Regions from separate parts of the Geodermatophilus sp. SYSU D01105 genome, predicted to be linked through region 2. Evidence: riboswitches for the same ligand, from Rfam matches in the RefSeq annotation. Region 2 holds a riboswitch; each other region holds the start of a gene.
What was found. Region 2 has a riboswitch for S-adenosylmethionine ahead of thrC (threonine synthase). Riboswitches for the same ligand answer to the same signal wherever they lie in the genome.
Positions count from the first base shown of each region.

Region 1: another riboswitch for S-adenosylmethionine. It lies ahead of ACI79I_RS16160 (bifunctional o-acetylhomoserine/o-acetylserine sulfhydrylase); the one in region 2 lies ahead of thrC (threonine synthase).
Region 3: another riboswitch for S-adenosylmethionine. It lies ahead of ACI79I_RS21305 (GNAT family N-acetyltransferase); the one in region 2 lies ahead of thrC (threonine synthase).

Region 1 is NZ_JBJGYR010000016.1:70,753-74,147, reverse strand. Features, by position in the region: gene metX (homoserine O-acetyltransferase MetX) at 1-731, opposite strand, end outside; gene ACI79I_RS16160 (bifunctional o-acetylhomoserine/o-acetylserine sulfhydrylase) at 733-2,025, opposite strand; SAM riboswitch class IV at 2,069-2,184, opposite strand; gene ACI79I_RS16155 (zinc-dependent alcohol dehydrogenase family protein) at 2,300-3,328, shown strand; gene ACI79I_RS16150 (amino acid ABC transporter ATP-binding protein) at 3,338-3,395, opposite strand, start outside.
Region 2 is NZ_JBJGYR010000003.1:82,602-85,996, forward strand. Features, by position in the region: gene groL (chaperonin GroEL) at 1-94, opposite strand, end outside; gene ACI79I_RS03355 (cold-shock protein) at 413-613, opposite strand; gene thrC (threonine synthase) at 820-2,121, opposite strand; SAM riboswitch class I at 2,134-2,262, opposite strand; gene ACI79I_RS03365 (HAD family hydrolase) at 2,322-3,143, shown strand; gene ACI79I_RS03370 (hypothetical protein) at 3,191-3,395, shown strand, end outside.
Region 3 is NZ_JBJGYR010000028.1:4,904-8,298, reverse strand. Features, by position in the region: gene ACI79I_RS21310 (FAD/NAD(P)-binding protein) at 1-1,923, opposite strand, end outside; SAM riboswitch class IV at 2,142-2,252, shown strand; gene ACI79I_RS21305 (GNAT family N-acetyltransferase) at 2,564-3,097, shown strand; gene ACI79I_RS21300 (amino acid ABC transporter permease) at 3,094-3,395, shown strand, end outside.

The sequences.
Region 1 (3,395 bases), on a different contig from region 2:
CGGTAGGTGAGGTGGGCGATCCGGCGGGCCACCCCCAGCCCCGCCACGGGGCCGGGGCCGGGCAGGTAGTCCCCGCCGGCCCAGGCCGGGTCGGCGAGGATCGCCGCCTGCTGGGTGGTCTGCGTGCCCAGCTGGTCGGCGCTCACCGCGGCGGCCGAGGCGAGGAAGAACAGCGCACCCACCCGCTCGGGCAGCGCCACGGCCCACTCCAGCGCCCGCATCCCGCCCATCGAGCCGCCGAGCACCGCCGCCCAGCGGTCGATGCCCAGGGAGTCGGCGAGCGCCACCTCCACCCGCACCTGGTCGTGCACGGTGACGGCCGGGAAGCGGGAGCCGTGAGGGGCGCCGTCCGGCGCGGGGGACGAGGGCCCCGTCGTCCCCTGGCAGCCGCCGAGCACGTTGGCGCAGACGACGAAGAACCGGTCGGTGTCCAGCGGCGCCCCGGGCCCCACCAGCCCGTCCCACCACCCCGGCGTCGGGTGGCCGGGCCCGGCGGGGCCGGCGACGTGGCTGTCACCGGTGAGCGCGTGCTCCACCAGGACGGCGTTGCCGCCGTCGGGCGCCAGCGTCCCCCAGGTCTCGTAGGCGACCCGCACCGCCGGCAGCTGCCCGCCGCGTTCCAGCGGGAACGGCCCGGGCAGGGCGAGGAAGACCCGGTCGCCGACCGGGTCGCCCTCCCGCCAGCCGCCGGGGCGGAGCGGGGCCCAGGACGCGACCCGGGCCCCGCCCACCTCAGGCCTCCTTGGCCGCGCGGAAGCCGGCCTCCAGGTCGGCGAGGATGTCGTCGATCCCCTCGAGGCCGACGGCCAGCCGCACCAGCCCGGGGGTGACGCCGGTGGTCAGCTGCTCCTCCGGGGTCAGCTGGGAGTGCGTCGTCGACGCCGGGTGGATCACCAGGCTGCGGACGTCGCCGATGTTGGCCACGTGGCTGTGCAGCTCCAGCGCGTCGACGAACCGCTTGCCGGCCTCCACCCCGCCGTGCAGCTCGAAGGTGAGGACGGCGCCGGCGCCGCGCGGTGCGTACTTCTGCTGCGCCGCGTGCCAGGGGGACGACGGCAGCCCGGGGTAGTTGACCCGGTCGACCGCGTCGTGGCCCTCGAGGAACTCCGCGACCCGCTGGGCGTTGGCCACGTGCCGCTCCATGCGCAGCGACAGGGTCTCGATGCCCTGGACCACGAGGAAGGCGTTGAACGGGGAGATGGCCGGGCCCAGGTCGCGCAGCAGCTGCACGCGCGCCTTGAGGGCGTAGGCCGGGGCGCCCAGGTCGGCGTAGACGACGCCGTGGTAGGTGGGGTCGGGCTCGGTGAAGCCGGGGAACCTGCCGTTCCGCCAGTCGAAGTTGCCCGAGTCGACGATGAGGCCGGCGATCGCGGTGCCGTGACCGCCCAGGTACTTGGTCGCCGAGTGCACGACGACGTCGGCGCCGAACTCGATCGGCCGGATCAGGTAGGGCGTGGCGATGGTGTTGTCGACGATCAGCGGGACGCCGTTGCGGTGGGCCACCTCCGCCACCGCGCTGATGTCGAGCACGTCGCCCTTCGGGTTGCCGATCGACTCGGCGTAGAAGGCCTTGGTGTTCTCCTGCACCAGCGACTGCCAGTTCTCCGGGTCGTCGGGGTCCTCGACGAAGGAGACGCTGACGCCCAGCTTGGGCAGCGAGTGGTGCAGCAGGTTGTACGTGCCGCCGTACAGGGAGGCGGAGGCGACGACGTGGCTGCCGGCCTCGGCGATGTTGAGGATCGCGAGGGTCTCGGCGGCCTGCCCGCTGGAGACGGCCAGCGCCGCGACGCCGCCCTCCAGCGAGGCGACGCGCTGCTCCAGCGCGTCCTGCGTCGGGTTCATGATCCGGGTGTAGATGTTGCCCATCTCGGCCAGCGCGAACAGGTCAGCGGCGTGCTGGGCGTCGCGGAACTGGTAGCTCGTCGTCGCGTAGATCGGCAGGGCGCGGGCGCCGGTCGTCGGGTCCGGGCTCGTACCGGCGTGGATCTGCCGGGTCTCGAAGCTCCAGCTCTGCGGGTCGGTCATGCGCCGGTCTCCTCTCGTCGGGAGACCCCGCGGCGCACGGGGATCTCCGTCCTTGCCGGACGGCGGGCGCCGACCGACCGGCTCTTCCCCTGGAGCACCTCGGACGGAGTCGAGGTTGCCGGGCAGCCAGCCAGGTGCTTCGCACTGCCTCTCGTGAGCCAGGCGTGATCCTAGGCAGGTGGCGCCGGCGGGGCACACGCCCCCCACCTGCGCCTGCGCCCGGCCGGGCCCGGGCCGCGAGGGCGGTCCCGCGGCGGTCCGGCAGGCTGGCGCCGTGCGCGCACTCGTCTTCGACAGCTTCGGCGGCCCGCTGACCGTGCGGGAGGTGCCCGTTCCCGACCCCGCCCCGGACGGCGTCGTCGTGCGGGTCGGTGCCAGCGGGATCTGCCGCAGCGACTGGCACGCCTGGCAGGGCCACGACCCCGACGTCGTCCTGCCGCACGTGCCCGGGCACGAGCTGGCCGGCACGGTGGCCGCGGTCGGTGCCGGCGTCCGCCGGTGGCGGGTGGGGGACCGGGTCACCGTGCCGTTCGTCAACGCCTGCGGCCGGTGCGCCCAGTGCGCCGCCGGGGACCACCAGGTCTGCCCGCGCCAGACCCAGCCCGGCTTCACCTCCTGGGGCTCGCTGGCCGAGCACGTCGCCCTGGACGCCGCCGACGTCAACCTGGTGGGCCTGCCCGAGGAGCTCGACGAGACGACCGCGGCGAGCCTGGGCTGCCGGTACGCCACCGCCTTCCGCGCGGTCGTGCAGGTCGCCGCGGTGCGCCCCGGCGAGTGGGTGGCCGTGCACGGCTGCGGCGGCGTGGGGCTCTCCGCGGTGCAGGTCGCCGCCGCCGCGGGTGCCCGCGTGGTCGCCGTCGACGTCTCCACGGGGGCCCGGGAGCTCGCGCGGCAGCTCGGCGCGGAGTCCACGGTGGGTGGCGGAGGGGACGTCGTCGCGGCGGTCGCGGAGCTGACCGGCGGCGGGGCGCACGTCTCCCTCGACGCGCTCGGCGCCGCGGTCACCTGCGAGAACTCCGTCCGGTGCCTGCGCCCGCGCGGCCGGCACGTGCAGGTCGGGCTGCTGCCACCGGCCCAGGGGAGGCCCGCGGTGCCGATGGATCGGGTGATCGCCCTGGAGCTGCAGCTGCTGGGCAGCCACGGCATGGCCGCGCACGCCTATCCCGGGCTGCTGGGCCTCATCGCCGCGGGCCGGCTGGCCCCGCAGCGGCTGGTCACCCGGGAGCTGTCCCTCGACGACGCCGCGGCGGCGCTGACCGAGGTGGGCCGCACCCCCGGCATCACGGTGGTGACGTCCTGGTGAGGCCGCGGCTCAGAGCACCTTGGACAGGAACGCCTGGCAGCGCGGGTGCTGCGGGTCGCTGAGCACC
Region 2 (3,395 bases):
GGCCGAGGGTCACCTTGACGGCGTCGGCGAGGGTGTTCATGCCCCGCTCGAGGCCGCGGCGCGCCTCTTCCTCGAAGGCGATCATCTTGGCCATGTGGTGATGTCCTCCATGCATGGATCGCTGCACGGCCGGGTTCGGCGCCCGCGACGGACGACACCGGCGGTCACGGGCACTCCGTCGGCCCGTACACCAGTGCCTCACCGTTCCGACCTGATTGGCACTCGGCACTGTCGAGTGCCAATCCCGAGTCTGGCACTCGACCCTGCCGAGTGCAAGAACGGGGTGTGACCGGCGACTGTTCCCCGACGAGGTGCACGGCGGACAGCACGGAGGCCCGGCCCCCCGGAGGGGACCGGGCCTCGGTGACGACCTGCGAGCTCAGGCCCTGAGCCTGTGCTCGCCTTCGCGAGCTCAGGCGACGCGAACGGCGTCCGCCTGCGGCCCCTTCTCGCCCTGGACGACCTCGAAGGTGACCCGCTGGCCCTCGTCGAGGCTCTTGTAGCCGTCCATCTGGATGGCCGAGTAGTGGACGAAGACGTCCTGGCCGCCGTCGACGGCGATGAAGCCGAAGCCCTTCTCGGCGTTGAACCACTTCACGGTGCCCTGTGCCACGTGTGCTCCCACGTTCGTGCGTTGCGGACGACCCCCGCCAACCAGGGGGCCGGGTCTAGCTCTTCCGCCCGTCGAACACGAACGTGGAACTGGAACCGCGGGAGAAGGTACAGCACGAAAGCCGTGGTGAGAGCAACCTCACGCACGCGCCACACCGGATGGGGGGACACTGCCCCGCACACCCGGACGCACGCGACCCTACCCCGTCACCCGATGAGGCCCGCGGCCCGGACCGAGGACAGCGACGGGTCGACCACGTGCGTGGGCCCGACGACCGGCTCCAGCGGGTCGAGGGTCTTCAGCCCCTCGCCGGTGTTGAGGATGACGGTCTCCTTGGTCGGGTCCAGCCGGCCGTCCTCGACGAGCTGCCGCAGCACCGCCACGGTCACGCCGCCGGCGGTCTCGGCGAAGACGCCGGTGGTGCGGGCGAGGTCGCGGATGCCCCGCACGATCTCCTCGTCGCCCACCCGGCCGACCGCGCCCCCGGTGCGCCGGATCGCGTCGAGCGCGTAGGGACCGTCGGCGGGGTTGCCGATGTTGAGCGACTTGGCGATGCCGGTGGGCTTCACCGGCTTCACGACGTCCCAGCCGTTGTCGAACGCGGTGGCGATCGGGTCGCAGCCGGCGGACTGGGCGCCGAAGATCGTCCACTCGGTGGCCTCGACGATCCCGGCGGCGGTGAGCTCGCGGAAGGCCTTGTCCACCTTGGTCAGCAGGGAGCCCGACGCCATCGGGATGACGACCTGCGCCGGGATCCGCCAGCCGAGCTGCTCGGCCAGCTCGTACCCCATCGTCTTGGAGCCCTCGGCGTAGTACGGCCGCACGTTCTGGTTGACGAACGCGGTGTCCTCGAACTCGTCGGTCTCGGCGAGCTCGCTGGTCAGCCGGTTGACGTCGTCGTAGGAGCCCTGGACGGCGACCAGCGTCTGCCCGTAGACGGCCGACTGCACGACCTTGCCCGGCTCCAGGTCGGCCGGGATGAACACGAACGAGGGCAGGCCGACGCGGGCGGCGTGCGCGGCGACGGAGTTGGCCAGGTTGCCGGTGGAGGCGGCGGCGATCTTCTTGTAGCCCAGCCCCTTGGCCGCGGTGGCGGCGAGGCTGACCACGCGGTCCTTGAACGAGTGCGTGGGGTTGGCCGAGTCGTCCTTGACCCACAGCCCGCCGGTGAGGCCGAGCTCGGCGGCCAGCCGGTCGGCGCGCACCAGCGGGGTCAGGCCCGGGTCCAGGCTGACGCGGTCGGCCGGGTCCTGGCCCACCGGCAGGAGGGCGACGTAGCGCCAGATGTTCTGCGGGCCGGCCTCGATCTGCTCGCGGGTGACGGCCTTGAGCAGGTCCTTGTCGTAGTCGACCTCCAGCGGGCCGAAGCACTCCGCGCAGGCGTGCTCGGCGATGAGGCCGAAGGTGGCACCGCAGTTGCGGCAGACCAGCCCGCGGGCCGGACACGGCGGGATCGGGCCGCCGGCGCTGGAGTCGGCCTGGACGGAACCGGGAGCGGTCAGGGTCATGCGACGACTACCTCCTCATCTTCCCCGCGGCGGGCCGTCGAGCCGCGCGGGACGGAATTGGCACCTCTCGCTGCGCGGACGCGCAGACGGCGGTTGCCGGGGCTTCGTCGGGCCGTGTCCCTCTGCCCCTCTGGATGAGTGGAACGCCTGCGACTGTACCCACGTGACCCGGGCCGCACCGGCCCGGCCACGATGTGGGCGTGGCAGCGCGCATCGTCTACACCGATCTCGACGGCACGATGGTCGGCCCGCGGGGCTCCTTCTGGCACACCGCCACCCGGGACCTGACCGCCGCCCCGGCCACCGCGCTGCTCGACCTGCACCGGGCCGGCGCTCTGTTGGTCCTGGTCAGCGGCCGCACGTACGAGCAGGTCGTGGAGGCGGCGCGGATCTTCGCGGCGGACGGCGCGATCGCCGAGCTCGGCTCGGTGGTCAGCTGGGACGTCGGCCGGGGGGTGCACCGGCTGACCGGGCAGCTGCCGGCCGAGTACGCCGGGCGGACCCCGATGGAGGTGATGGCCGAGCTCGGCATCGTCGAGGACCTGCTGGCCCGCCACCCCGGTCGCCTGGAGTGGCACGCGCCCTGGCACGCCACGCACGAGACCGACGCACTGCTGCGCGGACTGGTCGACCCGCTCGCCGTGGACGCCGACCTGGCCGACCGCGGCGCCGGCTGGCTCACGCTGAAGGACAACGGCGCCATCCCGACGACCTCCCGCATGACGCTGGACCCGGAGGCGCTGCCGCCGCGGGTCTACCACCTCATGCCGCGCGGGATCTCCAAGGGCGCGGCGATCGCCTGGGACCTCGAGCGCCGCGGTCTCACGCCCGACGACGCGGTGGCCATCGGCGACAGCGTGAGCGACCTGGAGATGGCCCCCGCGGTCGGCCGGCTCTGGGTGACCGCGAACGGGGCCACCGTCGAGGGCATGGCCGACCGGCTGGCCGCCGTCCCCAACGCGACCGTCACCGACGCCCCCATGGGCGAGGGCTGGGCCCAGGCCGTCCGCGCGAGCCTGTGAGGCGCGCCGACCGATGACCGGGGCGCGCCCGGCCGGTCTGGACTGCCATGGCCCCTCCGCACACCGCACCCCTGGAACCCCTCGTGGGGCACTGGCAGACGTCCGGCACGGTCCATGACGAGTCGGGCGCGGTCACCGGGACCGACACCGACCGCCGGCTCCCCGGCGGCTGCTGGATCGCCCACGAGGTCGACGTCGTCATCGGCGACGAGCACGTCCTCGTCCACGAGGTGATCGGCGGCAGGGACGCCG
Region 3 (3,395 bases), on a different contig from region 2:
GACGGTGGACGCGGCGAGGGCGGGTGCGGCGTCGGCGGTCAGCCGGCGCCACAGGTCGCGGGCCAGGGCGTCGTTCTGGCGGAAGAAGGGCGCGTTCGTCCGTGGCCGGGCGAAGGCGGCGACCTGCGCGCCGGCGGTCCAGAAGCCGACGGCGGACACCCGCTCGCTCGGGGTGCCGTCCGCGGTGACCAGCCGGCCGCTCGGATCGACGTCCAGTCGACCCGTGCGCCGGACGCCGCCCGGCCCGGCGGGGTCGGGCAGCACCCGCTCGCGCCCCTCGCCGCGGCGCAGCAGACCGGCGACGACCGGGTCCGGGGTGGCGGAGACGTCCGGTGAGGGCAGCCGGGCCTCCACGAGCGCCCGCGCCTCGACGACCCCGGGGACGCTCGACGAGTGCGCCCGGAAGACGCCGGCGTCCTCGTCGAGCACCACCACGGTGTCCGCGCCCAGGAAGCGCACCACCCCCGCCTCAGACAGCGCGAGCAGCTCCTCCAGCCGCGGGCCGGGCGGGCCGCTGGCGAGGTAGCTGAACAGGTTCATCCACCAGCCGGAGACGTCCTCGGCCTCCGACCGGGGCGTCAGCCGCCGCGCGGCCACCAGCCCGGCGATCGTGCCGTGGCACTGCAGCAGCGCGGTGAAGACGGCGGCGTCGGTGCTGTGCGCCGGGTCGGCGGCCCGGGCCAGGTCGGCGCGCACGTGCCGGCGCACCGACTCCTGCAGGGTCGCCCGGTCGGGGAAGGACCGCCCGGCCAGGGGGCGGTCCAGCGCCGCGAGGTCGAACCGGTCGAGCGGGTCGGGGACCGCGCGGGCCACGAGCGCGCGCTCCGCGCGGGGGCCGGCCGCCGCGGCCCAGGCCTCGGCGAACTCGTCCCACGGCATGGCGGTCCGCTCCGGGTGGGCGCGGAACAGCTCGGTGTGGTGCGCCCAGCCGAGCTCGCGCTCGATCAGGGGGGCGAGGTCGGTGCGCAGGTCCAGCGGCCGGTCCGGCCCGAAGGCGGCGTCGACGGCCGCCGGCGTGAAGAAGCGCAGCGGAACCGGCGGCCCCGCCCACGGGTAGGCCAGCTTCGACCGGTACGGGACGCCGCGGCGGGATCCGACGTGCAGCACCGGCTCCCGGCCCGAAGGCAGGTAGCGCAGCCGGCCGTCGTCCGCGCGCCGGAACCGCCCGCCGCGGCCGCTGGTCAGCAGCACCGCCAGGTCGACGAAGGCGAGCCCGGCCCCGCGGACGAGCACGTCCTCCCCCGGCGCGAGGGCGGAGAGGTCGAGGTCGGCGGTGTAGCCGGTGGGCAGGTAGGTCAGGCCGGCCCGGGCCGCCGCCGCGGCCACCCGGCGCTCGGCCGGCGTCGGCCGCGCCTCGAGGTGGCCCTGCGCGAGGACGACGGCGTCAGCGGCGAGCACGCCGCCGTCGGCCAGCCGCACCCGGGCACCGTCGGGCCCCTCGGCCACGTCGACGACCCGGGTGGCGTGCAGGTGGACGTCGAGCCACGGCGCAGCCCCGGCGACCACGCGCTCGAGCACCCAGCCCAGGTAGGCGTTGACCAGCGGGCGGGACGGGAAGGACGCCGGCCCCAGCCGGCGGGCCTCCCGCCCGACCGGGTCGCCGGCGGGCCGGTCCCGGGCGACGTCGCGCACCCAGTCCCACAGCGTCGTCCCCTCGCCCACGGGGCCGTCGACGACGACCGACGGGTCGGGCAGCACGGTGACGTCGCCGACCAGGGAGTTGGCCCACAGCAGCTCCGGCTGGGCGGCCCGCCACACCCGGCCGCCACCCGGTGGGAACGGGTCGACGAGGTGGACCTGCAGCCGGGGCCCGGCCGACAGCTCGGGTGCGGAGGCGACGAGTCGCTCGAGCACGCCGACGGCGGTCGGGCCGGCGCCGACGATGCACAGGGTGGGCAGGCGGGTGGGATCGGGCAGGGACATGCGGGAGCGCTCCTGTGCCGGGGTCGGACGACGGGGGGCGGTCAGTCCGCCGGACACAGGGCGCTGCAGGTGCGGAGCAGGTCGACGTGCCGTCGCTGCGCCAGTTCCGGTCGGGTCACGCCGCCTCCTCCCTCCGGACCTCGGTGTGCGCCGCTGCAATGTCTACCAAATCGATCGGGATTGACGGGTAGGCGGCTCGCCGCCTATGGTCCCGGCCAGGTCCTGAGTGCCAGCACCAAGCCCCGGCTCGCTGGCCGGCAACCCTCCGCTGCGACGGGGTGCCCCGGGTGACGACCTGGCGGACGCGCCCGCGTCCGCAAGTCCGCAGCCCTCCCGGGCTCTGACCGAGGAGCACCAGCAGTGAGTTGCCGGAGCACGCCGAGCGTGCGGGACCGTTCGACCGTCCTGGTCGGCCGACCCACGATCGACCTCCTGCGTACCGACAGCGCCCTCTGTCGCTGAGGCATTCCCTCTCCTGACCGGCTCCGGCCGGTCCCGCGGCACCGCCCGCTCCTGTCCACCGCCCCCCGCGCGGTGCCGGCGGCGTGCCCGCGCACCCCCACCCGCTCGTCCCTGGGAGCACCCGCATGTCCCGCACCCCCCTGCCCGGCGTCGTCCACCCTCCCTCGCGGGTGGCCCGGTGACCGCCGCGCCCGGGCTGGCCGTCGTCACCGTCCACCCCGACGACCCGCTGGCCGCGCCCTTGTTCGCCGAGCTGCTGCACGAGTACGACAGCCGCTACGGCGACCTGTACGGCGGTGCGGCGGCCGAGCTCACCCGCTACCCCGCCGCGGAGTTCCTCCCGCCCCACGGCGAGCTGCTCCTGCTGCTGGAGGACGGCGCCCCGGTCGCCGGCGGTGCCTACCGCCGGCACGCCGACCCGGGCACCGCCGAGGTCAAGCGGATGTGGACCGCCGCTGCACACCGCCGCAGGGGGTTGGCCCGCCGGGTGCTCGCCGAGCTCGAGGCCCGGGCCGCGGGCCGCGGCTACACCCGCATGTACCTGACCACCGGCCCCCGCCAGCCCGAGGCCAGGGCCCTCTACCTGGCCGCCGGCTGGACGCCGCTGTTCGACCCCGCCGTCCCCCGCCCCACCGACCTGGCGACCCTGCGCACCCTGCCCCCCGGCCAGCTCGGGTACGCCTTCGAGAAGTCCCTGGGAGACCCCGCATGACCACGCTCGTGCCCCGGCCCACCGCGGAGACCGCCGCTCCCCGGCCGTCCGGGACGCCCTACGACCAGTTGACGGTGGTGCCGGCGCGGCACCTCGGCCGCTGGGTGGCCACCGCCGTCGTCGCCGTGCTGCTGGCGATGGTGGTCAACTCGCTGGTCACCAACCCCCGGTGGGAGTGGGACGTCGTCGCCGCCTACCTCACCGAGGAGTCGATCGTCCGCGGCGTCTGGACGACGATCCAGCTGACGCTGATCACCGCCGTCCTCGGCTTCGCCCTCGGCACGGTGCTGGCGCTCAT